Regions from separate parts of the Polaromonas sp. CG_23.6 genome, predicted to be linked through region 2. Evidence: predicted binding sites of a transcription regulator. Region 2 holds the regulator's gene; each other region holds the start of a gene.
What was found. The regulator sigma-54, encoded in region 2, starts transcription at its own class of promoters, with help from an activator protein. The targets are predictions, from matches to a motif close to TGGCANGNAANCTGCTTT.
Positions count from the first base shown of each region.

Region 1: a site for sigma-54 is predicted at 2,153-2,170, ahead of H4V98_RS17485 (urease subunit gamma). Genes of this name have one in related genera too.
Region 3: a site for sigma-54 is predicted at 1,620-1,637, ahead of H4V98_RS03830 (transglutaminase family protein). Genes of this name have one in related genera too.
Region 4: a site for sigma-54 is predicted at 2,744-2,761, ahead of H4V98_RS13995 (CmpA/NrtA family ABC transporter substrate-binding protein). Genes of this name have one in related genera too.

Region 1 covers NZ_JARXUY010000001.1:3,696,888-3,703,919, reverse strand. The annotation lists gene ureC (urease subunit alpha) at 1-794, opposite strand, end outside; gene H4V98_RS17495 (urease subunit beta) at 794-1,099, opposite strand; gene H4V98_RS17490 (HupE/UreJ family protein) at 1,112-1,705, opposite strand; gene H4V98_RS17485 (urease subunit gamma) at 1,821-2,123, opposite strand; gene H4V98_RS17480 (ATP-binding protein) at 2,425-5,793, shown strand; gene H4V98_RS17475 (response regulator transcription factor) at 5,799-6,824, shown strand.
Region 2 covers NZ_JARXUY010000001.1:907,333-914,364, forward strand. The annotation lists gene H4V98_RS04310 (THUMP domain-containing protein) at 1-1,074, opposite strand, end outside; gene H4V98_RS04315 (RNA polymerase factor sigma-54) at 1,551-3,101, opposite strand; gene lptB (LPS export ABC transporter ATP-binding protein) at 3,283-4,080, opposite strand; gene lptA (lipopolysaccharide transport periplasmic protein LptA) at 4,085-4,723, opposite strand; gene H4V98_RS04330 (thiol:disulfide interchange protein DsbA/DsbL) at 4,884-5,558, opposite strand; gene H4V98_RS04335 (SPOR domain-containing protein) at 5,640-6,347, opposite strand; gene argS (arginine--tRNA ligase) at 6,422-7,032, opposite strand, start outside.
Region 3 covers NZ_JARXUY010000001.1:802,567-809,598, reverse strand. The annotation lists gene dacB (D-alanyl-D-alanine carboxypeptidase/D-alanyl-D-alanine-endopeptidase) at 1-1,366, shown strand, start outside; gene H4V98_RS03830 (transglutaminase family protein) at 1,701-2,543, shown strand; gene H4V98_RS03825 (N-formylglutamate amidohydrolase) at 2,540-3,280, shown strand; gene H4V98_RS03820 (OmpA family protein) at 3,350-3,868, opposite strand; gene H4V98_RS03815 (hypothetical protein) at 4,039-5,958, opposite strand; gene H4V98_RS03810 (glycosyltransferase) at 5,991-7,032, opposite strand, start outside.
Region 4 covers NZ_JARXUY010000001.1:2,961,886-2,968,917, reverse strand. The annotation lists gene H4V98_RS14005 (ABC transporter ATP-binding protein) at 1-325, opposite strand, end outside; gene ntrB (nitrate ABC transporter permease) at 355-1,305, opposite strand; gene H4V98_RS13995 (CmpA/NrtA family ABC transporter substrate-binding protein) at 1,353-2,597, opposite strand; gene H4V98_RS13990 (ANTAR domain-containing protein) at 2,937-3,569, opposite strand; TPP riboswitch at 3,714-3,829, shown strand; gene H4V98_RS13985 (long-chain fatty acid--CoA ligase) at 3,895-5,013, shown strand; gene H4V98_RS13980 (acyl-CoA reductase) at 5,010-6,470, shown strand; gene H4V98_RS13975 (ABC transporter ATP-binding protein) at 6,501-7,032, shown strand, end outside.

The sequences.
Region 1 (7,032 bases), 2.8 Mb from region 2:
ATCGTGTTCTCTACAAAGCCCGATTCGTTCAGCGTGTCGCTGTGGATGGCGACCTGCACATCAAGCGCCTCGGCCACGTCCAGGCAGTTGCTGATGGCCGCTGGCGTCGTGCCCCAGTCTTCATGCAGCTTCAGACCAATCACGCCCGCGTTGACCTGTTCGTGCAGCGCAGCCGGCAGGCTGGCATTGCCCTTGCCCAGAAAGCCGATGTTCATCGGGAAGGCGTCGGCGGCCTGCAGCATGCGCTCGATGTTCCACGGGCCGGGCGTGCAGGTGGTGGCAAAGGTGCCGGTGGCCGGACCCGTGCCGCCGCCCAGCATGGTGGTGACGCCCGAGGTCAGCGCTTCCTCGATTTGCTGCGGGCAGATGAAGTGGATGTGCGAGTCAATGCCGCCAGCCGTCACCAGCATGCCTTCGCAGCTGATGATCTCGGTGCCGGGGCCGATGATGATGTCGATGCCGGGCTGAACGTCGGGATTTCCGGCCTTGCCGATGGCGGCAATGCGACCGCCTTTCAGGCCAATGTCGGCCTTGACGATGCCCCAATGGTCGAGGATGAGCGCGTTCGTCATCACTGTGTCCATCGCGCCTTCGGCATTGGTTCTTTGCGACTGCGCCATGCCGTCGCGAATGGTCTTGCCGCCGCCAAACTTGACTTCCTCGCCGTAGCTGCCGGCGCGCAAGGTGTAATCGGCTTCGACCTCGACCATCAGATCGGTGTCGGCCAGCCGCAGCCGGTCGCCCACCGTGGGACCAAATATTTCCGCGTAAGCGCGGCGTCCAATGCTTGCCATTAAAGCGCTCCCTGAATGAGGCCGCGAAAGCCGTAGATTTTTCGCTCGCCCGCAAAGTCCACCAGCTCGACGGTGCGCTGCTGGCCCGGCTCGAAGCGAACGGCCGTGCCGGAGGCGATATTGAGCCGCATGCCGCGCGCCGCATCGCGGTCAAAACCCAGCGCGCCGTTGGTTTCGGCAAAGTGGTAGTGCGAGCCGACCTGGATCGGCCGGTCGGCGGTGTTTTGCACGACCAAAGTGAGGGTGCGCCGGCCCTCGTTGAGCAGGTGGTCGGGGCCGTCGGTGAACAGTTCGCCTGGAATCATGGGGTGCTTTCTTCAGGCCAGTCGGACCAGCAGTGTCAGGCCCAGCGCCGCGACGCCGGTGCCCGCGAGGCGTGAGCCCCAGGTGCTGGGACGAAAGCTCAAGCCCAGGCCCAGACCGATGGCATGCAGCGCCAGCGTAGCCAGCAGCATGCCCGACAGCGGTGCCAAGATATTCGCAGCACCTGCCAGTTCAGTGCCATGCGCAACGCCATGAAAAATCGCAAACAGGCCGACCAGTGAAGCGGCCAGCGCAGCAGGCAGGCGTGTGCGCAGCGCCACCAGCAAACCCAGCACCAGCAGCGAAGCAGCAATCATCGGCTCGACCGCCGGAAGTGCCATGCCGGCCAGGCCCATCACTGCGCCTGCCAGCAGCATCGCCGCGAAAGCGAGCGGTCCGGACCACAACCGGCGGGCGCTCAAGGCGCTCCAGAAGCCCACGGCCAGCATCGCGGCCAAGTGGTCCAGGCCGGTGAACGGGTGCTGCAGTCCATCGGCGAAGCCAATTTCTGCGTGGGCAGCAGGATCGGTGCCCATATGGGCTGATGCGCCGGTCACCATTGCGCCAGCAGCTATTAATAAAATAGCGTGAGTCAGTTTGCGTGACATAAGGATAATTCCTGAAAAAAGTATCAAAACAGGCTATAGCGCAAGCGGGCAGGGCGCAAGCAGCTATTAAAAAAAGAGTGACTGTGCAAAGAAGCAGGCTGGGTGCGCAATCCTTTCAGACAATCGGCTGGTGCACAGTGACCAGCTTGGTACCGTCGGGAAAGGTGGCTTCGACCTGGATGTCGGGAATCAATTCGGCAATGCCGTCCATCACGTCGGCGCGGCTCAGGATGGTGCGCCCTTCGCTCATGAGTTGCGCCACGGTCTTGCCGTCGCGTGCACCTTCCATCACCGCGGCGCTGATCAGCGCCACGGCTTCGGGGTAGTTGAGCTTCAGGCCGCGCGCGCGGCGCCGCTCGGCCAGCAGGGAGGCGGTAAAAATCAGCAGTTTGTCTTTTTCGCGGGGCGTCAATTCCATGGGGCTCTTTCGGGTTCGGCTCTTCCAAAATTGCAAGATTGGTGCCACCGGCGTTCAGGACCTGCTGCCGGGGGGGGGGGGGCTGCGGCTGCGTGGCACAAAAGCTGCTGTAAGCATGGGATCTAAAATTTTTCTGCCTGTCACCCACGCCTTCATGGACACCACCACGCCCTTACCGTTGATTCAGCCGGGCACGCCCCTGGGTTTGCCGGATGAAGACCAGGGTGTCGGCCCCAAGGTGGCGGTGCAGAGCATCATCAAGGTCAGGCGCGACTACAACAGCTGGGTCGCCAGCGAAACCATGGAAGACTATGCACTGCGCTTTACACCGCAGCGCTTTCGCAAATGGTCGGAATGGCGGGTGGCCAACACCGCGTTTGGCGCCGCGTCATTTCTGATTCTGGAGGCCGTGGGAGCCACCTTGCTGGTGAAATACGGATTCACCAATGCCTTCTGGGCCATCGTGGCGACGGGGCTGATCATTTTCCTGGCGGGCCTGCCAATCAGTATTTATGCGGCGCGCTATGGCGTGGACATGGACTTGTTGACGCGTGGCGCAGGTTTCGGCTATATCGGCTCGACGCTGACATCGCTGATCTATGCCTCGTTCACCTTCATTTTCTTTGCGCTGGAAGCCGCTGTCATGGCCTATGCGCTGGAACTGGCTTTCGGGATTCCGCCCAAGTGGGGCTATCTGGTTTGTGCACTGGTGGTGATTCCGCTGGTCACGCATGGGGTTTCGACCATCAGCCGGCTGCAGGTCTGGACGCAGGGGCTGTGGCTTGTCATGCTGGTGGTGCCGTTTGCCTATGTTTTTGTGCACGCTCCCGGTGCGTTTTCTGGTGTTGTCAACTATGCAGGCGAAAAAAGTGCATCGGGCACTTTCAATCTGCATCTTTTTGGTGCGGCCTTGACCGTCGGCATTGCATTGATCACCCAGATGGGCGAGCAGGCTGACTACCTGCGCTTCATGCCGGTGCAGACGCCCGCCAACCGCTGGCGCTGGTGGGCCGGTGTGCTGATCGGCGGACCGGGCTGGGTGCTCCTGGGAGTAGTCAAGATGCTCGGCGGCGCGCTGCTGGCCTACCTGGCGATTTCCAACATGGTGCCGCTGGACCGGGCGGTGGACCCGAACCAGATGTACCTGGCGGCTTATGAATATGTGTTTCCCCACTACGGCTGGGCGGTCGGTGCGACGGCGCTGTTTGTCGTGGTGTCGCAGCTCAAGATCAATGTGACCAATGCCTACGCCGGCTCGCTGGCCTGGTCGAATTTTTTTTCGCGGCTGACGCACAGCCATCCCGGCCGGGTGGTCTGGCTGGTGTTCAACACCGCCATTGCCTTCATGCTGATGGAAATGAATGTGTTCCAGGCCCTTGGCGACGTGCTGGGGCTGTATTCAAACATTGCGATTGCCTGGGTGATGGCGGTGGTGGCCGACCTGGTCATCAACAAGCCGCTCGGCCTGTCCCCGCCAGGCATCGAGTTCAAGCGCGCCCACCTGTACGACATCAACCCGGTCGGCGTGGGCGCGATGGCGCTGGCGTCGCTGCTGTCCATCACCGCGCACCTGGGCTTGTATGGCGAACTGGCGCGCGCTTTTTCAGCCGTCATTGCCATGACCACGGCGTTTGTCGCGGCGCCGCTGATTGCCTGGGCAACGAGCGGGCGTTATTACATTGCGCGCCGTTCTGCGCCACTGGCTGCCGACGGGCCTTGCCAACGCCACGCCACCCAGCGCTGCGTGATTTGCGAGCGCAGCTACGAAGGCCCCGACATGGCGCATTGCCCGGCCTACCAGGGGCCGATCTGCTCGCTGTGCTGCACGCTGGACGCGCGTTGCGGCGACTTGTGCAAGCCCCATGCGCGCCTGTCGGTGCAGTGGTCTGCAGCCCTGCGCTGGTTGCTGCCGCGCCGCATCTGGCCGTACCTGGACACCGGCTTGAGCCACTTTTTGCTGCTGATGACGGTCATCGTGCCACTGCTCGCTGCTGTGTTTGGCTTGCTGTACCGCCAGGAAATCAGTTCGGTGGCCGAACTGGCGGCGTCCGATTCGGCCTTGCGATCAGGTTTTTTGAAGGCCTACATGGCGCTGCTGGTGATGGCCGGACTGGTTGCCTGGTGGCTGGTGCTGGCGCACAAGAGCCGGCAGGTGGCGCAGGAAGAGTCGAACCGCCAGACGCACCTCTTGATGCAGGAAATCGAGTCCCACCGGCAGACCGACGAAGCGCTGCAGCAGGCCAAGCGCGTGGCCGACCAGGCGAACCAGGCCAAGAGCCGCTACATCAGCGCCATCAGCCACGAGTTGCGCACGCCGCTGAACAGTATTCTGGGCTATGCGCAACTGATGGGCGAAGACGCCGGCATTCCGCCGCACCGCAAGCAGGCGGTCAACGTCATCAAGCGCGGCGGCGAGCATCTGCTGTCGCTGATCGAGGGCACGCTGGACATCGCCCGCATCGAGGCTGGCAAACTGACGCTCAATGTCAGGCCGATGCCATTCGCTGACTGTGTACACGAAATAGAGGGAATGTTCGAGTTGCAGGCGGCGGCCAAGGGCCTGCGCTTTGTGTTCGAAGCCGTCGGCAACCTGCCTGAACTGGTGCGCGCCGATGAGCAGCGGGTGCGGCAGGTGCTGATCAACCTGCTGGGCAATGCCATCAAGTTCACCGCCCAAGGCCAGGTCACTTTCCGGGTGCGCCATGCGCGCGAAATGGCCTACATCGACATCCAGGACACCGGCCCTGGCATGAGCGCGGCTGAACTTGACAATATTTTTGAGCCCTTTGCGCGCGGCAGCACCGCCGGCCAGAGTGTGGGCGGCGCATCGGGCGCGGGCCTGGGCCTGACGATCGCCAAAATGCTGACCGATTTGATGGGCGGCGAGATGACCGTGGTCAGCGCGCCGGGCAAGGGCTCGGTGTTTGGCATCCGGCTGTTTTTGCCGGAAGTGCACATGGCAGCGGGCAGTTTTCCGGCGACCAAAATCCGCAACGCCCGGCGTCGGCCTCAGGGCTATGAAGGCGTGCGGCGCAAGCTGCTGGTGGTCGACAACGAGGAGCCCGACCGCGAACTGCTGGTGCATCTGCTGGAGCCCATGGGCTTCGAGATGCGCACCGCTGCCAGCGGCCACGACTGCCTGGACCTGCTGGCGGCGGGCTACCGGCCCGACGTGATTTTCATGGATTTGGCCATGGCCGGCATTGATGGCTGGGAAACGCTGCGCCGCGTGCGCAAATCCGGGCATGCCGGCATTCACCTGGCAATCGTGTCGGCCAATGCTTTTGACAAGGGGCTGGACAACGATGTGGGCATACGCACGGAGGATTTCATCCTCAAGCCGGTGCGCCACACCGAACTGATCGACTGGCTGGAGAGAACCCTCGGCCTGGTCTGGTGCCATGCCGACCCGACACCAAACCCCGCCTCGATGCTTGTCATGCCCGCGCTGCGCATATTGCCGGATGCGCGCCAGCTTGCCAGCCTGCTTGAAGTGGTGCAGTTGGGCTTTTACAGGGGTATTCACAACAAGCTGGCGGACATTGAAACCCAGCAACCTGCCACCGCAGCCTTCGTCGAGGAGATGCGCGTGCTGGCGCGCCAGTTCAGGTTCGAAGCCATGGCCAGCCTGCTCACGCAAATAACAGACACACAAGGAGAAAGGCCATGAACAACATGCCTGACGCGCCGACAAGGGGAAGCTGCCTGAACGATACCCTGGACCGTGTCAACAGCGATGTGGTGCTGATCGTTGACGATGTGCCCGACAACCTGTCGGTGTTGCACGATGCGCTCGACGAGTCGGGCTACACCGTGCTGGTTGCTACCAGCGGCGAAGCCGCGCTGCAACGTGCCCGGCAGGCCCTGCCCGACATCGTGCTGCTCGACGCAATGATGCCGGGCATGGACGGGTTTGAAGTTGCCCGGCAACTCAAGGCCATGCCTGAAACGGCCCATATCCCGATCATCTTCATGACCGGCCTGACCGAAACCGAGCACCTGGTAGCGGCCCTGCAGGCCGGCGGCGTCGACTATGTCACCAAGCCAATCAAGCCCAAGGAAGTGATGGCGCGCATGGGTGTGCATCTGCAGGGCGCACGTCGGGCCCGGCAGGAAGTGCGGCAGGCCGGGCAGGCGCGCAACGCCCTGGATGCGTTCGGCTACGCCAGCATGACGGTACGGATGAATGCGAACGGGCAGGGTGACGGCAAGCTGATCTGGCAGACGCCGCTGGCGCGTGATCTGCTTATGCGCTACTACGGCACCACCGCGCCGCAAACGCCCGAGGCGGTCCTCGACTGGCTGCGCCGCCACCTGCCTGATGCCCAGCGCCAGATCGAGCCGCCGCGCCTGACGATCGAGCAGGGGCCGCGTCGCCTGACATTCCGGCTGCACCAGCAAACCGACGACAGTGACAGCGGCGGCGACTGGCTGATCGTGATGCGTGAAATTTCGGACGATGCGGTGTTGCAAGTCCTTGGCCTGAGCTTCAAGCTGACCGCCAGAGAAGCCGAGGTGCTGTATTGGGTGGTGAAAGGAAAGGTCAACCGTGACATCGGCGACATTCTGGGGTCCAGCCCTGCAACAGTGAAAAAACACCTGGAACGGGTGTACGCCAAGCTCGGCGTGGAAACCCGCACCGCCGCTGCCGGCCGCGCCATGAACCGCATCCGTCAACTGCATCCGCAATTTGAATGTTGAACGAACAAGAGCCGCTGACGGGTTGCCCGGTTATAATGGTGGGTTCGGTAACGCATCAGCGTTTTTCATCGAAGTCTTTATTACACCCGGCTTCTTTCTCAAATGCGGCGCTTCCCAGAGCCCGAATTCCCAGCGATCTGGCACTGCTTTCAAGGTTTTTCAGCTTTGATGCCCACAGCACTGTTTCATTTCCTGGCGAGCACTTCCA
Region 2 (7,032 bases):
GCCTGAACGCATGTCACGCTCGGGGCGAACCAGCGGCTGGCCGAATTCATCGACGCTCTGGCCCTGGAACTGCGAACGCCGCTGCTCGCGCTGCTGCACGCCGCTGGTGCCGGCCACACCCGCCACGTCGATGCGCTCGCCATACGGCGGGTTCACCAGCATCACACCGCTGGGTGCGGGGGGCATGCGCTGCAGCGCGTCGCCACCGCGAAACTGCACCGCATTGGCCACGCCGGCGCGCTCGGCATTGCGCTCGGCAAAGTCAACCATGCGGAAAGATACGTCGCTGCCGAACACCGGCGCGGTGGGTTCGGTGATCGCCGCTTCGGCCTGGTCGAGCAGGCCTTCCCAAACGTGGCCCTGAAAGGGCAGGTATTTCTGGAAGGCAAAGCGGCGGTTGATGCCCGGCGCGATGTTGCAGGCGATTTGCGCTGCCTCGATGGCGATGGTGCCCGAGCCGCAGCACGGGTCGTACAGCGGCACGCCTTGCCTGCACTGGGCGTCCCAGCCGCTGGCGGCAATCATCGCGGCGGCCAGCGTTTCCTTCAGCGGCGCATCGCCCTTGTCCTCGCGCCAGCCGCGCTTGAACAGTGGCTCGCCCGAAGTATCGATGTAGATCGTCACTGTTTCGGTGGTCAGGTGGACATACACGCGCACGTCGGGCCAGCGCGTGTCAACGCTCGGGCGCACGTCATTGAACTTGTGCCGGAAGCGGTCGGCAATCGCGTCCTTGATCTTCAGCGCGGCAAAGTTCAGGCTTTGCAGCGGGCTGTGCTGGGCGGTGATCTCGACCTTGAAGGTCTGCGCGGGCGTGAACCAGACTTCCCAGGCGACGCTGGCCGCAGCGTTATACAGGTCCTGCTCGCTGCGGTACTGGCCATGCTGCAGCTCGATCAGCACGCGCTGGGCCAGCCGGCTGTGCAGGTTGAGCTGCAGCGCTTCGCGCCAGGAAGCCTGAAGCTGCACGCCGGCGCGCCAGGCCTTGCCTTCGATGCCGGTGATGCGCTGGACTTCGGCGGCCAGCAGGTTCTCGACACCAGCGGCGCAGGGAAGGAAAAGTTGGAGTTGGTTCATAAGTTAGGTCACTTTGCCGGGCGCAACGTGCGGCGCCGCAGCGGGGTTGGATGAGAGCCCCTGGCTACATCAGGGCGAACGGATAGAAAGTATTTGAACAGGGAGTCCGGGAACTGGCTTCAACAGACCGCAGGCGCAGCGAACGACCGTGAGGGCCACATCCCCCACCAGCAGGGGCCGCGGGACTGGCTTCGCCAGACCGCAGGCGCAGCGGCCCCCTCGGGGGGCAGGGAGTTACGCGAAGCGAACGACCGTGGGGGCCACATCCCCCACCAGCAGGGGCTGCGGAACTGGCTTCGCCAGACCGCAGGCGCAGCGGCTTCCTCGGGGGGCAGGGAGTTACGCGAAGCGAACGACCGTGGGGGCCACATCCCCCACCAGCAGGGGCCGCGGGACTGGCTTCGCCAGACCGCAGGCGCAGCGGCCCCCTCGGGGGGCAGGGAGTTACGCGAAGCGAACGACCGTGGGGGCGACATCTACAGGGTTTTGCGCAAATTTGTTGGCGCAATGCGCAGCGCTTCTCGGTACTTGGCCACCGTGCGGCGGGCGCATTCAATGCCTTGTTCCTTGAGCATTTCTGAAATCTGGCTGTCGCTGAGCGGCTTTTTCGGGCTTTCGATTGCTATGAACTGCTTGATGAGCGCGCGTACCGCTGTGCTGGACGCATTGCCGCCGCTTTCGGTGCCCAGCCCGGAGCCAAAGAAATACTTCAGCTCGAAAGTGCCAAACGGCGTGCCCATGTACTTGGCGGTGGTGACGCGCGAAATGGTCGATTCGTGCAGGCCCAGCTCGTCGGCGATTTCGCGCAGCACCAAGGGCCGCATGGCGAGTTCGCCGTGGATGAAGAAGTTTTTCTGCCGCTCGACGATGGCGTTGCTGACGCGCAGGATGGTGTCGAACCGCTGCTGGATGTTCTTGATGAACCAGCGCGCTTCCTGCAGCCGCTGCTGCAGCGCGGGGCCGCCGCCCTTGCCGCCATGCTGGCGCAAGGCACTGGCGTAGATGTCATGGACCCGAAGCCGGGGCATGACGTCGCTGTTCAGCGTGACCTTGAAGCCCCGGCCGGCCTTGACGACCAGCACGTCGGGAACGATCAGGTTGCGTTCGACATTGGCAAAGCGCCGGCCCGGCTTGGGGTCAAGCCGGGCGATCAGGCCAATCGCACCCTTGATGACCTCTTCCGGGCACTTGCACAGCAGCGACAGGCGTTTCACATCGCGCTTGGCCAGCAGTTCCATGGGCTGCTGGCAGATCGCCAGGGCGGCGCGCGACTCGATGCTGTTCTTGCTTTCGAGCAGTTGCAGCCGCAGGCATTCGGCCAGGGTGCGCGCGCCGACGCCGGCGGGCTCCATGTGCTGGAGCAGCTGCAGGGCGATGGCGAACTGCTGCGCCAGTTCTTCGGCCTGCTCCGGGTGGTCGCTGGCCAGTCCGGCCGCCAGCGACGCCAGACTGTCTTCCAGGTAGCCATCGTCATTGAGCGACTCGATCAGGAAGTGCAGGGCGGCGCGGTCGAGTTCGGACAAGCGCAGGCCGAGCGCCTGCCGGTGCAGATGGTCTTGCAGCGACTCGTGCGCGCCGGTCAGGTCGGACGCTTCGGCGTCGCTGTCCTCCAGGTTGTTCTTGCGCGCCGGCGCGTCGCCGCCCCATTCGCTGTCGTCAGGCGAGGACTCAACCGAGCCATCGCCGTCCCAGCTTTCCTCCAGCGCCGCCTCGGTGCCGGCCTCTGCCGTGGTTTCAGACTCTTTTGAGGTGCTGGCGCTTGCTGTGTCTGTGTTGATAGCTATTGAATCCGTAGCGGACTCAAATTCACGGCTGTCCTGGCTGACCGGGGTGTCGATGTGCTCCAAGCCAAATTCCTCGCGCGGCGCACTGTCGTCCGCCAGTTCGAGAAAAGGATTTTCATCGAGCATCTGCTCGACTTCCTGGCTCAGCTCCAGCGTCGAGAGTTGCAACAGCCTGATGGACTGTTGCAGTTGCGGCGTGAGCGCCAGATGTTGTGAAACGCGAAGGGACAGCCCTTGTTTCATAAAGCCCCCACGCTCCCCGCTTCGCGTGGTTCGCTGCCCCCTGAGGGGGCTGGCATGGCTTCGGCATGGCCTTCCCGCCCGTGCCAGTACCGGCCGCAGGACCGGCTTTTCCGGACTGCAGGCGGGGCGGCCCCCCGGGGGGGCAGCGCAGTACACGAAGTGACAAGCGTGGGGGCCATACTCACATTTTGAAGTGTTCGCCGAGGTAGACCCTGCGCACTTCGGTGTTGCTCACGATCTCGGCCGGCGTGCCGTTGGCCAGCACATGGCCGTCGCTGATGATGTAGGCATGGTCGCAAATGCCCAGTGTCTCGCGCACGTTGTGGTCGGTGATCAGCACGCCGATGCCGCGCGACTTGAGAAAACCGATGATGCGCTGGATCTCGATCACGGCAATCGGGTCGATGCCGGCAAACGGCTCGTCCAGCAGGATGAAGCGCGGCTGGGTGGCCAAGGCGCGGGCAATCTCGACGCGGCGTCGCTCGCCGCCGGACAGCGACAAGGCCGGCGAGTCGCGCAGATGGCTCACGCGCAGGTCCTTGAGCAGCGCATCGAGCCGCGACTCGAGCTCGGTGCGGCTCAGCGGCTTGCCAGCGGCATCGCGCTGCAGCTCCAGAACGGCGCGCACATTTTCCTGCACGCTGAGCTTGCGGAAAATCGACGCTTCCTGCGGCAGATAGCTCAGGCCCAGGCGCGCACGCAGGTGGATCGGCATGTGCTCGACCGGCTGGCCGTCGATGGAAATCTGGCCGGCGTCGGCGCGCACCAAGCCGACGATCATGTAAAACGACGTGGTCTTGCCTGCGCCATTCGGGCCCAGCAGGCCGACAACCTCGCCTTTTTTCACCGACAGCGACACGTCCTGCACCACCAGCCGGCTGCCGTAGGATTTTCGCAGTCCCTGCGCCACCAGGCTGCTGGGCGTGTCAAGGCGCACGGCGCCGTCTCGCGCAGGCGCCGTTTGTATCGTTGCACTCATGGGTTCAGGGCGCTTTCGGGGCTTTGATGGTGCCCAGCCTGGTGCTGGGGCGTAAAACGGGCGCTGGTCCGCTGGGCGGCGGGGCGGTGGTGGCAGGCACTGTGCCGCGCGGCGACAGCATGGCGCGGACGCGTCCACCGGGATTGGCAGCGCTGGCGTTTTTCGCACCGGCATCGACAGTGAATACGTCGGTGTTGTTGTCGTACACGATCAGCGCACCGGAAGTTTCGTCGCTCAGCGTTGCCCCCTTGAAGCGGCGGACCACGGCGCGCCCGATGAACTTGACCAGATCGGCACGGCTGTCGTATTCGATGCGCTCGCCTTCGCCTTCGATGTATTCATCGACGCCGTCGCGCTTCTTGCGGTAATACGCCAGCTTGCCCGGCGCTGCCGTGGCCACAGCCAGCTGGTAGCCTTCCGGATCCTGGCTGACATCGACCTGTGCGCCCCGGATGATGGTCGTTCCCTTGGTGATGATGACATTGCCGGTGAAGACGCTGGTCTGCTTGAGGTCGTCATAGCGCAGGGCATCGGCCTCGGCATTCATCGGTTTGTCGCGGTCGGCCTTTTCGGCTGCAACAGGCAGCGCCACGCCTGTGGCAAGAAAAGCCATCAGGAGGAAAGAAAAAAAGGAGCGTTTCATAAGGCACGAATCTTGCAGCTGCGGGTTTTGCCATTGTAGCCATGCAAGGGCTGGCAAAACCTTGCAGCGCCTACTGGAGCGCAGCAAGGCGCAAGAAAACGGCTGGAGCCGTTGCCCCTGGCCGTGTGCGAAGCCCCAAAAGGCCCGGCGGCGCGGTGCTTCAGGGCTTGGCGGCGGCAGCTGGTGCCTGGCGCGACTGGGCGATCAGGGCGTCGGCAACCTGCAGCGAGCGCTCCAGCGTCTTGGCCTGCGTGCCAGAGGTGAAATAACGGCCATTGATGCCCAGGGCGGGAACGCCGTCCAGCGCATAGGCGTCCTGCAGCTGGGTGGCTTTGCGTGCCTTGGTGGTGACGGAGAACGAGTTGTACAGCTCCATGAACTTCGCCTTGGGAATGCCCTGCTTGTCCACCCAGGCGCTGATCTGGTCGGCCGTGTTGAGCGGCTGCCTGTCGACGTGGATCGCCATAAACACCTTTTTATGCAGCTCATCGACCTTGCCCAGACTTTCCAGCACGTAGTACAGGCGTTGCTGTGGCTCGAAATCAGGCCGGAAGGCGATGGGCACGCGGCGCACCGCCACATCCTTGGCCTGTTTTTTGCTCCAGGCGTCGAACATCGGCTCGAAGCCGTTGCAATGCGGACAGTTGTACCAGAAGAATTCGACCACCTCGACTTTTCCGGCGGGCGCTTCCGTAGGGGCCGGCTTGTCCAGTGTGAGGTAGTCAGAACCGCTTTGAAAGGCCTTGGCCTGGGCTTGTGCCAGCGAGGGCAGGGCGGAAATACCGGTAGCCGCAGCCAGCGAGACAGCTGAAATTGAAAACGCGCGACGTTGCATTGATTTTTTCTCCTGATGTCAATATCGACAAGTGTTGGATGCAGCACGGCCGAAAAGTTCAGCCGCTGCCGGATTTAGGACTTAACGCTGTACCCGGACCAGTGCCGTTTCGATCGAACTGTTGTCCAGCCGGTCCTTGACGCGGTCGGCATCGTCTTTTTTGTCGAACGGTCCGACACGCACCCGGTACACGGTGCGACCGGCCTGTTCGCGCTCGGTGACTTTTGCCTGCATGCCGAGCAGCAGCAGCCGGGCGCGCTGCTGTTCGGCGTCTTCCGGGGTGCGGTAGGCGCCAGCCTGAATGAAATAGTTGAAAGGATCGGAAGTCGCCGAACTGAAGGCCGGGGCGTCGGAACGCGACTTTGCCAGATCACCCAGCGGGTCGGCGGACGCGGGTCGGGATGGTTTGGCAACCGCTGTCGGGGCAGACGCCGCTGTCGTGGGTGCCGTCGCGGTTCTCGGCGGTTTCGCGCTGCGGTCGGGTTTTTTGGGGTCTTCCGGTGTCAGCACTGGGGCCGGCAAGTTGCCGGCGGTGGAGGGTTCGGCTGGCGGGCTTAATTCGCCCGAGGCCGACGGCGCCGGATTCTTCCCGGCCAGTGGCGCGTTGGGGTTCCAGTCCTTGTTCTTGCGGGCTTCCGCGGCGTCGCTGTCCGGCGTGTACATCGGGCTCTTGTTCAGGAAGGGCACCGGCACCTTGGTGACGTACACCGCCACTGTGAGCGCGATGCCCAGGCCGACCAACGCGCCGATCACCAGACCCAGCAGGGTTCCACCACGTTGCTTTTTCATACCGTATTCCCGCGACTTGACCGTAACTTGCATATGAGCTGGATGCCTTTTAAAGAGTGAAGTTTTCAAGTCGATTACATCTTGCGCGGGGCACTGACGCCCAGCACTGCGAGGCCATTGTGCAACACCTGCGCGGTGGCCGCTACCAGTGCCAAGCGTGCCAGCCTGACGGCTTCGTCGTCGACCAGAATCCGTTCGGCGTCGTAGTAGCTGTGGTAGCAGGCGGCCAGTTCGCGCAGATAGAACGCCACGTCGTGCGGCGCAAAGCCGTCGGCGGCATGGCTGAGCATGTCGGGGTATTTGGCCAGCAGCAGCATCAGCGCCTGGGCCTGCGGGCTGGTCAGGGGCGACAAATCGACCTGTGCCAGGCTGGCCTCGTCGCCGCCCCAGGCGGTCAGCACCGAGCAGATGCGCGCATGCGCGTACTGCACGTAGTACACCGGGTTTTCGTTGTTCTTGGCCAGGGCCAGGTCGATGTCGAAGATGTATTCGGTGTCAGGCTTGCGGCTGAGCAAAAAGAAGCGCACCGCGTCGGCACTGGTCCACTCGATCAGGTCGCGCAATGTGACGTAGCTGCCGGCGCGCTTGGAGATCTTGACCTCTTCGCCGTTGCGCACGACGCGCACCATGGTGTGCAGCACGTAGTCGGGGTAGCCCTGCGGAATGCCGGCGTTGGCCGCCTGCA
Region 3 (7,032 bases), 100 kb from region 2:
GGCGCGCGCCAAGGTGCCGCGCGAAGCCTTTGCCGCCGTGGTCGTCGATGCCGCGCCGGCCCTGAACGGCCAAGCTGCGCCGCTGCTTAGTTACCGCTCAGGCAGCGCCATGAATCCGGCATCCGTCATGAAGCTGGTCACGACCTATGCCGGGCTGGAACTGCTCGGCCCGGCCTACACCTGGACCACGCCGGTTTATGCCGATGGCCCGATTGCCGGCGGCGTGCTGAACGGCAACCTGATCATCCAGGGCGGGGGCGACCCCAAGCTGGTGATGGAGCGGCTCTGGCTGCTGCTGCGCCGGGTGCAGGGCCTGGGCATCAAGACCATCGGCGGCGACATCGTGCTTGACGGCAGCGCCTTTGCCGCGTCCACGCAGAACCCCGGCGACTTCGACGGCGAGGCGCTGCGCCCGTACAACGTCCAGCCCGATGCGCTGCTGGTGAACTACAAGTCGGTGGTGATGACCTTCGTGCCGAATCCGGGCAATGGCAGCGCCAGCATTCGCTACGACCCGCCATTGGCCGGCGTACAGATGCAGGCCAGCGTGCCGCTCTCGGCAGGCAGCAACGGCCGGGCCACGCTGGGCGATTGCGGCGATTACCGGGCGCAGCTTCAACCCGACCTGGCCGACCCGCTGCGCATGGCATTTGCCGGCAACTATCCGGTGGCCTGCGGCGAAAAGTCCTGGGCCATCGCCTACCCCGACCCGGCCCGCTATGCCGGTCGGGCGATTGCCGGAATGTGGCAGGAAATGGGCGGCCGGCTGGGCGGCCGGGTGCGCGAGGGCGCCGCGCCGTCCGGCCTGAAACCCGTCTTTGAAATGGAATCGCCGCCGCTGGCTGAGGTGATCCGCGACATCAACAAGTTCAGCAACAACGTGATGGCGCAGCAGCTGTTCCTGACACTCAGCCTGCAGCAACCCGGCGGTGCGAGCAACGAGGCGTCGCGCGAGGCGGTGCGCGGCTGGTGGATGGCGCGCTTCGGCGCGCCAAATGGCGCAGCGGATGTGCCGGTGCCCGACAACGGCTCAGGCCTGTCGCGGTCAGCACGCGTCACGCCCCAGGGCTTGGCGCGCATGCTGCAGACCGCGTACGTGTCGGGCGCCATGCCCGATTTGATGGCGTCGCTGCCGATCACCGGCGTCGATGGCACGCTCAGGCGCAGCCGTTCGCAGGTGTCGCAGGGCTGGGCGCACCTGAAATCGGGCACGCTGCAGGGCGTCACCGCGCTGGCCGGCTACGTGCACACGCCCAGCGGCCGACGCCTGGTCGTGGTCGGCATCATCAACCATGCCAATGCGTCAGCGGCGCGGCCGGCGCTTGAAGCACTGGTGGACTGGGCCGTCAAGGAAGGCAGCCGCTGAACCTGGCCATCCTTGGCAGTTTATTGGCGGCTTTTTTGACGGCCGTGAGTTTCCTGCCGCAAGTCTGGCGGGCGTCATACCGGGGCGCCGCATGGCGTCTGGCAACGCAGCATGCACTCAGCCCTGCACCAAAATAGTTCAAGGCAAAAACTCTCTGCAAGAGCGGTCAGCGTCCCAAGGATTTTCCCTGTCCGATATCCTCCCGTTTCTGACGCCTGCACGGGGCCAGAGACGATAAGCCTGGCCCAGGGGCTGGCACCATACTTGCTGGCAGGAAACTTGGGAAAACCGGTAAGACATCACCACGCCCAAACACTTTCTGGCGGCAAATCCTATGTACATCAAAATTGGTTTCGACATCCAGCTGGCCATCACGTCGCCCATGGCGCTTGTGTATGTGCTGCATGTGCACCCGTCGCGGCGTGACGACCTGTTGGCGCCCGAGATCGTGCTGACCGAGCCCCACTTGCTGGTTGACGAATACCTGGACGCCTTTGGCAACCGCTGCGGCCGTGTCAATGCGCCGGCCGGCGTCGGCGAGGTGCGCTTTCACAGCCAGTCCATCATTCGCGATTCCGGCTTGCCCGACGAGGTGGACTGGTCTGCCCGGCAGCATGACCCGACCGAACTGCCCCCGGCCACGCTGCAGTTCCTGCTGCCCAGCCGTTATTGCGAGGTGGACAGTGAATTGCTCCAGTTCGCCTGGAACCAGTTTGGCCAGGCGCCCGCCGGCTGGGCGCGCGTGCAGGCGATTTGCGACTATGTGCACAACCATATTCATTTCAACTACAGCGCCGCGCGCGCCACGCGCACCGCCGTTGAAGGCTGGCGCGAAGGCACTGGCGTGTGCCGCGACTTCACGCACCTGGCGGTGACGCTGTGCCGCTGCATGAATATTCCGGCGCGCTACTGTACCGGCTACCTGGGCGATATCGGCATTGCGCCAGTGCCTTACCCGATGGACTTCAGCGCCTGGTTCGAGGTCTTTTTGGGCGGCCGCTGGTACACCTTCGACGCGCGCCACAACACGCCACGCATCGGCCGCGTCGTGATGGCGCGCGGCCGCGATGCGGGCGACGTGCCGTTAACGATGGCTTTCGGGCCAAACACCCTGAAAAAGTTTGAGGTCACGACTTATGAAGTCGATGCGCATGGCAACGCCCTCAGCACAGTGTGACCCCGCTGCCTGTCACTGACACGCCGGCCGGTGATGCGCTGGTCATCACTTGCGAGCATGGCGGGCGCGAGGTGCCGTCTGCCTACGCGGCATTGTTCATCGGTCACGAGTCCTTGCTGGACACCCATCGCGGCTGGGACCCGGGTGCGCTTGAACTGGCCCGGCAGATGGCTGATGCCTTGGAAGCGCCACTGTTCGGGGCCACCACCACACGCCTGCTGATCGACCTGAACCGTTCCATCGGCCACCGGCAATTGCACTCGGAAGCCACGCGCGACTTGCCGGCAGCCGACCGGCGCGCCATTGCCACCCAGCATTACCATCCGCACCGCGACACGGTTGAAGGTGAAGTCGCCCGGCTGATTGCCAGGGGCCGGCGCGTTGTCCATATTGCTTCGCACAGTTTCACGCCCGAGCTGAATGGCGTGGTGCGCCAGGCCGATGTGGCCTGGCTCTACGACCCCGGACGCGCGGGTGAAGGTGCGCTGGCAACGTGCTGGCTGAACGCTTTGCAAAAACGCCGACCCGAACTGAGACTGCGGCGCAACTACCCCTACCAGGGCAAGGGCGACGGTCTCACTGCGCTTTTGCGCAAGCGCCATGGACAGGTTCAGTACGTGGGCATTGAACTGGAAGTGAACCAGCGCTTTGTCTTTGAAAGCGGACCGCAATGGTCCTTGCTGCGCGATGACATCACGCAAGCCTTGAAGACGGTGATGGCATTGCCAAAGCAGTGAGCGCGGCAAGTTGTGAGTGACGCATTAGCAGTACGCGCCACTCGGATCAGCCGAAGTTTCCCAATCAATTCAACGCAAGTCTTCGTAAGCTATCTCGGCTCGTCTATTCAAAGCGCGCGATTCTGCATCGAGACCTGCAACAGCGGGTTGGTAAAAACTTAAACTGACCGGTTTCAACTGTTGCTCTTGAACACCGAGCCTGATCAGCGCGTTGCGGACCTCGTTGGCACGTACAAGCCCCAGGGGCTGGTTATAGCTATTCGTGCCGAATACATCGGTATGCCCTTCCACCGAGGCAATCACCAGCGGATTGGTGCGCAAGATGCGGGCGTGATCTTCTAAAACCTGATTGAATTCGGGCTTTATATTGTGTTTGTCAAAATCAAAATAAACAATTCCCTGAACAACGGCTTCCTTTTTCGCAACAGGAACCACGACCGGTACAAACACAGACTTGGCTTTGCTCGAAAAATAAGTGACTATCGTTTTCTCTCTGGATTTTTCAGTTTTGTCGTTCTGTGAAGCACAACCCACCATAACGATGGCAACCGAGATCATGACAAAGGTACGAACAAATTTTGGTTTCATGGGCGGCCTGGTTTGTTATAAAAACATTACGCCGAACACAGGATCGACATGATAAAACTATATAAAATTTACAGAATTATCTGTATACAAATATCTATCCTCAGCCACCAAAGCTTGTTTTAAATTTACTAGAACCGTATTCTTGATATGCCATTAAATAAATTTAAATATTATTTGCTGGTAAAAGATAGATCAAATTGACCCTTGTCAAATGAATTCAATACTGCAATCCCAGTTTTACTTTTTACTATTACACCAACTTTTATATCTGAAACTGTCAAGCTGTGAGACCAGTAAAGCTTCATAAAACCAGTGTGTACATCAATAAGAACAGAGGCAATCAACTCCTGGGTCAATTCCATGAATGCCACTACTTCCGTCTTATCCAAATAATCCCTGCATAAAAATACGCAAAATTGGCGGAGGCGGGAGTCAATTTCAGAGCTTGAAAGCCAATTGCTTTTTCTTGCCATTATTCCAATGCAAGAATCAATGATATTGGCACATTTCTTTTTCTCATGGTTTGAGAACAAATTTTTAATTAATTTACTGCTGTTGTCAACCAACAAGTCCAGTTCATTATTTACAATATCCAATCCGTTGCTGGTTCTAGGCCCCTTGAGAGCGAGCGCCAATACAGCAAATTTCATACAGTCTTTGAATTCATTTTGATTCACAGCCATGCCGTGGCAACCACAAATGCGAGGGTGCAATGGAGATAAATAGAAATCAATATCTTTATCTTTATCTATGGCATCAAGCAAAAATTCCTGATGTGCACCACAAGCGCAAAAAATTCTGTTCCTTATCACACTCATTAATAAATTCGATGTTTTTATTTGAGCACCATCGACGCTTGAATTAAAGTCAGACAGTGGCTGCATTGCCAGACTAAAGACACTTTCGGGAACAACTTCAGGCAAGGTACATTCAATGCCAGAATATCCAGAAAATGATTTATCATGCTCTTTTTTTATCAAATTTCTTTCAAATAAATAAAACTTTTCAAGTACGCCAAAAACAACAGCCGGCCTCCATGAATAGATTTTTTGCATCTCGTTCTGTTTTACAGACTGAAATTTTGGATATGCCGAAACTGAAAGAATTTTTGCGATTTGCGACGATTCCAGACCCGCCAATTTAAGATTAAATATCTTGCGAATTTTATCGCCATCAATGGCAATATCAAATACTTCATCTACTAAAAACAATAGCTTTGAAGTTATTTTAACTTTATGCGAAATTCTTCTTTTATGATCAAAATCATATTCCTTATTTATATTCTTAAGTGAATTTTTTTCGGAAAAACAATTGAGATATTTATTTCTTACAGGTAATAATCCCCGCACCACAAAAGTGACATGGGAAAACACCGAGATAATGCCGTTAAGCTCACTCATGCCAACAACTTGAAGTGGATTTGATTGTATAAAACACAATGGCAACCCGCAACTGTGAATTGCTTCAAGTTTCCCGACAATTGTTTCTAAATCAGGATCGTCCGACTCCTCGAAATCATCAATCAGCAGGGATGTCACACCCTGCATTTTTAACAATTCAATATTATTCAGTATCCATCTCAGGATATATAGGGTAGTGCTTTTTCCAGACTCTAAAAAACCAATTTCGCCAATGTTAAAAACTTTGAAAAAAACTTTTAGTGAAGTGTTATATCTTTGCTCTTGGTTAGCCGCTTTCGCCTGATAAACTTTCTGAACTGAATACATGTCCAGACTCAAACGCATATCTGTCAGGCTGATGTACAGCTCGACGCGAGGCTTATCGAGAGCAACTACCAAATTATCAAGACAATCGGACTTTACCAATTCTTCTACTGTGTTGAGCAAAATGTTCTGTGGATACGAATCTATAACCGCATCTATTTGCTGCTGCCTAATTTCGGCTGCGAAATCCTGATCCAACCATTCAATCTTCAAAGGTATTACACGGTCATCAGTAACAGATAATATCCATTGATTTTTTAAATTATCCAGACTGAGCAGTTCAGCAGAATTATGCTCCATTGAAGCTGGCGATTCTTGAAACACTTTTACAGAATCAAAGTTCTCAACTTTTTCAAATCGAATCATTAGTTTTGATTATTAGAATAAAATAGAAGTTTTTAAGTTACACAAAACTGGATATTCGAATTAATTCGATCCCTGTGATCTTTTGGTATTCGGCCAGTCCTGAGAAGAACTTCCCATATTCCTTTAGCCTGGTCTTTGGCATTTTGGTAATACAAGCTGAGTGCAAGTTCATCGTAACGCCTCCAAACATAGCAATCATTCTCGACAAACAATCGATCTTTTGTAAATGGGATCTTTACAGCAATCGTAAACATTGCTTTTGCATTTGACCATCTTCCTTTACCATGAAGATATACACCGAGCCACATCAATGATTCGGCTCTTTCAGGGCGTGCCTTGTGCGCCTTTAAATAGGCGCTGACCGTATCAAATTCAGGTTTTCCTGTTTTATCCATTAATCTGGCAACCTGGTAAAGGGAATACCAATCTTCTTCGGCCCATCCCTTGAAATCAGCTCTTTTTTGATATGCAAGCAATGCTTTTTCCGGCTCTTTGGCGTCTCTCCAACTTTGTGCAAGGTAAAACATATATCTAAGATTATCCGGCTCTTCAACCAATGCGGCTTCTAGTACAGCAGCATCATCATGATATTTCCTAGGATTTTTACTGCGGGCACCTTCCGTGGTATACAAAACATTGAATCCATTGATATGTTCTACCTTGTATTCATCATCGCATTCCAGATGTTCGTGAAGCACACCTTTATAACGCCACGAATGTTTAGTGGAAATCAAGCAGGTGCGTGAATAACGAAGACTTCCATGAAGAATAGTAGCTGAATAGGCTGCTGCATTCAAAACTGGAAGCTCAAATGCTTTTTGAATAACCAGTACTTCGTCTGCATCGATCACAAAAAGATAATCACAGTTTTTTTGTGCTAAAAAAATAGCTTCCGAACGATTATGCGCAAAGTCTTTCCAGGCTCTATGATGTAGTTCGCCAGGAATATCTTTCATCGTATTACCGATGAGTTCACAGGTCCGGTCTGTAGATCCCGTGTCCACTATCGTCCATGTATCGATAACATGCATGACAGACTTGAGACATCGCTCAATGACTTGTGCCTCATTTTTG
Region 4 (7,032 bases), 2.1 Mb from region 2:
GCTCGACGGCCAGGTAGACGTTCTCGAAGCAGGTCAGCCACGGCAGCAGCGAGTGGTTCTGAAACACCACCGCGCGCTCCGGGCCGGGGCCGGCGATCTCGCGGTTGGCGCACAGCAGCACGCCCTGCGTGGGCATCGTCAGGCCGGCGATCAGGTTGAGCAGCGTCGATTTGCCGCAGCCCGAATGACCGATCAGCGCGACGAATTCGCCCTTGGCGACCTTGAGGTTGACGTTCTGCAGCGCGCAGAACGGGCCTTTCTTGGTCTTGAAAACCTGCTCGACGCCCTGGATGTCGATGTACTGGGGATTGACGGGGGTGTTCATGGTCATGTTCCTTGGGTTGGGTCGGCAGCTCAGTTCTTGACTTCTTCAAACGTGAACGCCGTGGCCAGCTTGATCAGCGCAAACTCCAGCGCCAGCCCGACGATGCCGATGACGAAAATCGCGATGATGATGTTCATGACGTTGAGGTTGTTCCACTCGTCCCAGACCCAGAAGCCGATGCCGACGCCACCAGTCAGCATCTCGGCCGCGACGATCACCAGCCACGCCGTGCCGACAGCCAGCCGCACGCCGGTCAGCATGTAGGGCAGCACCGAGGGGAACAAAATTTTGGTGACGATCTTCCATTCCGACAGGTTCAGCACACGGGCGACATTCATGTAGTCCTGCGGCACGCGCTGCACGCCAACGGCGGTGTTGATGACCATGGGCCAGATCGAGCAGATGAAAATCGTCCAGATGGCGGCCGGGTCGGCGCCCTTGAACACCAGCAGGCCGATCGGCAGCCAGGCCAGCGGCGACACCGGCCGCATCAGGCTGATGAGCGGGTTGAACATGCGGCTCAAAAACGTGAAGCGGCCAATCAGGAAACCGGCCGGAATGCCGACGATGGCGGCCAGGCCAAAGCCGAGCGCCACGCGCTTGAGCGAGGCCAGCACGTTCCAGCCGACGCCCTGGTCGTTCGGGCCGTTGCGGTAGAACGGGTCGCTGAACAGTACGACGGCTTGCAGGAAGGTGTCCTTGGGCGAGGGAATGCTGGCCTTGGTGGCCATGGATACCAATTCCCAGACAAGCGCCAGCAGGCCAAGTCCGAGCAGTGGCGGCAGGACGTGCAACCACAACGCAGAAAAATCCCGCCGGGGTGTCGCGGACAAGGCCGCACCCGTCTTTTTATGGTCTTTTACGGTCTTTGCGCTCGCCTCATCTACATTGGCAGCTATCGAATGCGTAGCGCTTCGCTCCACGCTGGCGGTAGTCGGCGGGGCGCTTTCAAGCGGGCTGTGAAATACGGCACTGACCATGGCGTCACCTCTTCAAAAGTAATTCAACGAAAAATCAAAGGGCGGTTTCAGGCGTGAACCTTGAAGCTGTCGGCGTACTTTTTCGGGTCCTTGCCGTCCCAGACCGTGCCGTCGATCAATTTGCTGGTGCGCATCACGTCCTTCGGAACGCTCACCTTGGCGGCGCTGGCAGCCTGCTTGTAGATGTCGATCCGGTTGATCTGCTTGGCCACGGCCAGGTAGTCCGGGTGCTCTTTCATCAAGCCCCAGCGCTTGTGCTGCGTCAAAAACCACATGCCGTCGGACAGGTAGGGAAAGTTCACCGCGCCGTCGTTGAAGAACTTCATGTGGTTCGGGTCGTCCCACGTTTTGCCCATGCCGTTCTGGTAGCGGCCCAGGATGCGCTGGTTGATGGCGTCGACGCTGGTGTTGACATAGGCCTTGCCGGAGATGGTTTCGGCCATCCTGCTTTTGTTCGCCAGGCTGGCGTCAATCCATTGGCCCGCCTCCAGGATGGCGGCGGTCACGGCGCGGGCGGTGTTCGGGTATTTCTGGGTGAATTCGGCGGTGGTGCCCAACACCTTTTCCGGATGGTCTTTCCAGATGTCCTGCGTCGTCACGGCGGTGACGCCAATGCCGTCCATGATCGCGCGCTGTCCCCAGGGTTCGCCGACGCAAAAACCATCCATGTTGCCGATGCGCATGTTGGCGACCATCTGCGGCGGCGGCACGGTGATCACCTTGGCGTCCGACATCGGGTTGATGCCGTTGGCCGCAAGCCAGTAGTAAAGCCACATGGCGTGGGTGCCGGTCGGGAAGGTCTGGGCGAAGGTGTATTCGCGCTTTTCGCTGGCCATGAGTTTTGCCAGGCCGGGGCCATCGACGGCGCCCTTGTCGGCGAGCTTCTTGCTCAGCGTGATCGCCTGGCCGTTGTTGTTGATCGTCATCAGGACGGCCATGTCCTTTTTGGGCCCGGCGGTGCCTAAATGCACGCCGTAGATCAGGCCATACAGGACATGGGCAAAGTCGAGCTCGCCGTTGACCAGCTTGTCGCGCACGCCGGCCCAGCTGGCTTCCTTGCTCGGGATGATGGTCACGCCGTATTTCTTGTCAATGCCGAGCACCGACGCCATCACCACCGAGGCGCAATCGGTCAGTGGAATGAAGCCGATCCTGACTTCCTTTTTCTCTGGCGCGTCCGAGCCCTGCGCATAGACGGCGGCGCGCAATGCCGGGCTGATGCCCACGGCACCCACGGCGGCGGCCTGCAGCACGCTGCGGCGTGAGAGGGAAGGTTTGAGCAGGTCTGTCATGTCAGCAACTCCTGGAAATGAAAAAATAAAACAAAAAAGGCGTTCGACCGGAGCCGGCACACAAGGGGTGTGAGGGCAGGGGACGAACGCCTTTGTTCTGGGACTTTCTGCTTCGCCATTGAAGCCGAAGGTCCGGTGTCGTAGTTATTGCAAAAGCTGTGCCAACTGAACAGAAGGCTTGATCAACGCTTAAAATTTAAGATAAATAGGGCTGTGGCGCTTGTCCTGCTTGCGCAAGCAGCTATTAAATAAATAGCATTTTGATTTTTTGCGATTCAAGGCCCCGTTTTCCTGGAGACGCACTGCGGTTGTGCACTGCACCATTTCGGCCTGGGCTGACTAGCCCAGCAGGTCAGCCACATCCAGCATGCGCTGCGCCACGTCGCCCAGCCGCAGGCCCTTGTCCATGGCCGCCTTGCGCAGCTTTTCGTACGCGGCCTGTTCAGACAGGCCCTGGCGCTGCATCAGCAGGCCCTTGGCCCGGTCAATGATCTTGCGGTCTTTCAGTTCGGTGCGCACATCGGCCAGTTCGCGGCGCAGCCCTTGTTCGTGCTCAAAGCGCGCCATGGCCACGTCCAGGATCGGGCGGATGCGCGACGTCGCCAGGCCGGCAACAATATAGGCGCAAACCCCAGCGGCTACCGCGTCCTTCACGTGGCGGGTGTCGTCGTCATTGGTGAACAGCACGATGGGCCGGCGCTCGTCGCGCGTGGCCATGACGACGTGTTCGAGCGAGTCGCGGGCATCGCTTTCGGCGTCGACGATGATCATGTCGGGCTGCAACTGCGCCAGCCGTTCGCGCAAAAAGGTGTCGGCTGGCAGCGTGGCAACCAGATTGAATCCGCCTTCGAGCAGGCCGATGCGCAATTGGCGCGAGCGCTCGGCCAGCGCCACGGCAGCCTCGTCACCGGTATCGGCAACCATCAGGTCCGGTGCAATGACCACCAGGCGCAGGGAATGGGGCAATGTCATGGTGTCTACAAGCAAAATTTATGCCGATGGTGGGTTTTGCCGGGAAGGCATCCGGTTTTCGTGCACGGTCGGGGCATTGCGGCACGCTGCCCTGCGCAGGCCACCGCAGGTGCCACCACAGCGCAGGTCCTTGCGCTTAGAATCATTTCCGCTTCGGGGTGCAGTCCGGTCAGTGATGGCAGGGCGGCTGAGATGGTTTCACCAAACCCGCGAACTTGATTTCGGGTCATGCCGACGTAAGAAGAGCTGTCAGGACAGGGTTCACTCCCGCCATCACGACTTTCGGAGCACCCTGCCACCGCAGACTCTTGAAGGAATGACGACCATGGATGCCCTTGACAACGCAACACCCGCCCGCCCGCAAGCGCTTGCCGACCCGATCGTTGACGGCGTGCTGGCTTTCATAGCGCAGGATGGCGTCACTGACGACGCCTTCAACGCCCAGGCTTTGGCGTTGTTTGCCTACCAGTTTGCCCACAACACACCGTTCCAGCGCTTTTGCCGGCAACGCGGCAAGACGCCGCGAACGGTCAAGACCTGGCAAGACATTCCGGCCGTTCCCATCAGTGCCTTCAAGGCCCTGTGCCTGACCTGCCAGCCACCCTCCAGCACTGACCGTGTGTTCATGACCAGCGGCACCACGCAGGGCGACGTCAAGGGCAAGCACCACCATCCGACCCTGGCGGTGTACGACGCCTCAATGCGCGCCAACTTCGCCCGGCGCTTCATGCGCGGCCAGAGCAGCATGGCCATGGGCATCTTATTTCCCACCGAAGAGGTGATGCCGAACTCATCGCTGGCGCACTACCTGGCGCTGGCGCTGCAGACCTTTGGCGCGGACGACAGTCGCTACTTCATCGACGCCGCCGGGCTGGACACGGCGGGCGTGTGCGCGGCGCTGGCGCAGGCCGAGGCCATGGCGCAGCCCTATGCGCTGCTGGGCGCGTCCTACAGCCTGGTGCACCTGATGGATGCACTGGCGCAGCAGGGACGAAAATTTGCCCTGCCGGCAGGCAGCCGGGTGCTGGACACCGGCGGCTTCAAGGGCCAGTCGCGTGAGATTCCCATGGCGCAGTTCTATGCGCAGCTGACGGCGCTGCTGGGCGTGCCGCCCGAGGACTGCATCAACATGTACGGCATGACCGAGCTGAGCACGCAGTTCTACGACAACGGCAGTGCGCAGCTGCCGGCGGTCAAGTCGGGCCCGCACTGGATCCGCTCGCGCCTGGTGAACCCGTTGAGCGGCGCGGAAGTGGCGCATGGCGAGCAGGGCGTGCTGGCGCACTGCGACCTGGCCAATTTCAACTCGGTGACGACCATCCTCACGGAAGACGTCGGCGTGGCGGTCACGGACGGATTTTTGCTAGTTGGCCGCGCCGAAGGCACACAGGCCAAGGGCTGCTCGCTGGCGGTGGAAGAATTTTTGCAGGCCGCCCGCGCATGACGGTGTGGCATGCCGTGGCCGGCTACCTGCCGGGCTTCAAGGCTGATGAACTGGCGTGGCAGACGCTGCATTTCGGCAGCGGCAGCGAACGGCTCGAAGTGGCCGTGCCGGTATTGAGCCAGGTGCAATGGGCGGCCCTGGCCGAGCGCGTCAAGCAGGGCAGCCGGGCCTACCTGAAGACGCGCACGGTGTCGCAAATCATTGCGCTGGTCGACAGCGCCATTGCGCGGCTGCTGGACCGCAGCGACCCGTATCGCCAGCAGGCCGACCGGCTGCTCCCGCTGGTCACCGGCTACGACCCCGAGACGGTGCGGCTGGGGCTGACCAGTTACCTGAAAACTTTTCGCCAGCCGCAACTGCAACGCTTCGTGGCCGAGGATTTTGCCAACCCCAAGCTGCTCGATGAATTCCAGCCGCGCCCCAAGGGCGGCTTTGCCAAGGCCGTGGGGCCGGAACTGCTGGTGCACGTCTGGGCCGGCAATGTACCGGGTTTGCCGCTGTGGAGTCTGATTTCAAGCCTGCTGGTCAAGTCGGGCAGCATTGGCAAATTGCCCAGCGCCGAGCCGCTGTTTGCCGGCTGGTTCGCCCACCTGCTGGTGGAACTGGACCCGGCGCTGGCCGACTGCCTGGCAGTAGGGTGGTGGAAGGGCGGTGACGCGCCGCTGGAGCAGGCGTTGTTTGCGCAGGCCGACGTGGTGCTCGCCTATGGCGGCAATGGCGCGCTGCAGGCATTGCGCGCGCAGGTGCCCGTCACCACGCGCTTTCTGGGGTATGGCCACAAGCTCAGTTTTGGCATGGTGGCCCGTGCTGCGCTGGATGCGCGCAAGGCCCCGGCCACGGCGCAGCAGGCAGCTTGCGACGTGGTGCGCTACGACCAGCAAGGCTGCTATTCACCACAGTTGTTCTACGTCGAGCGCGGCGGCAAGGTGGCGCCGCAGGCCTTCGCGCACTACCTGGCGCAAGCCATTGCCAGCCTGGAGCCGCGGTTTCCGCGACGCACGCTGGCGCTGGACGAGGCCAGCGAGGTGGCGCGCTGGAACCAGGCGCAGGAGCTGCGGCTGATGACGCAGCCCGGTGCCAGCCTGATGGGCGATGCGGACACGCCTTGGCGCGTGGCCTATGCCGATCAATTGCAAGGGTTGGCGCCCAGCGCGCTGAACCGCACCGTGCTGGTGGTGGCGGTGGACGACCTGGCGCAGGTCTTTCCTGAAATTGCCCGAAGCCGCGTTTATTTGCAGACCGTGGGCCTGGCGGCCGCGCCCACGGAGTTGTTTGCGCTGGCCGAGTTACTGGGGCAGGCCGGTGTGACCCGTATCTGCGCGCTGGGCAGCATGACCTCGCCCGAGGCAGGATGGCACCATGACGGACGCTTCAATTTGCTGGACCTGGTCCAGATGGTCGAGATTGAACAATCGGCCGAACTCGCCGCTGAAGGCTTTGCCCCTTATGTCGATTAGCGCCCTGGGCTGTAAAAACGGGCGCCAGCCATGAGTTTCCTGGACATGGCGCAGGTCAGCTACACCTATCCGGGCTGGCCGGCCGTGGTTGACCGGGTGGACTGGCGCATCGCGCAGGGCGAGTTCCATTGCCTGGTGGGCCGCAGCGGCTGCGGCAAGACCACGCTGCTCAAACTGGCTGCCGGCTTGCTGCAGCCCAGCGCCGGGGTGATACGCCTGCAAGGCGTGCCGCACACCCGGCCGGGCCCCGAACTGGGCTTTGTCTTTCAGTCGCCGACATTGCTGGAGTGGCGCACCGTGCTTGACAACGTGCTGCTGCCGCTGTCGCTGCGCCATCCGCCTGCGCTGCAGGAAGTGGCCAAGGCGCGCGAACTGTTGTCGCTGATGGGCCTGTCGGCCCTGGAAAATCACTACCCGCGCCATCTGTCGGGCGGCCAGCAAAGCCGGGTGGCGATTGCCCGTGCGCTGGTCGTCGAGCCCGCCTTGCTGCTGCTGGACGAGCCGTTTGCTTCGCTCGACGCCATCACCCGCGAAGACCTGCAGGACGATCTGCTGGCGCTGT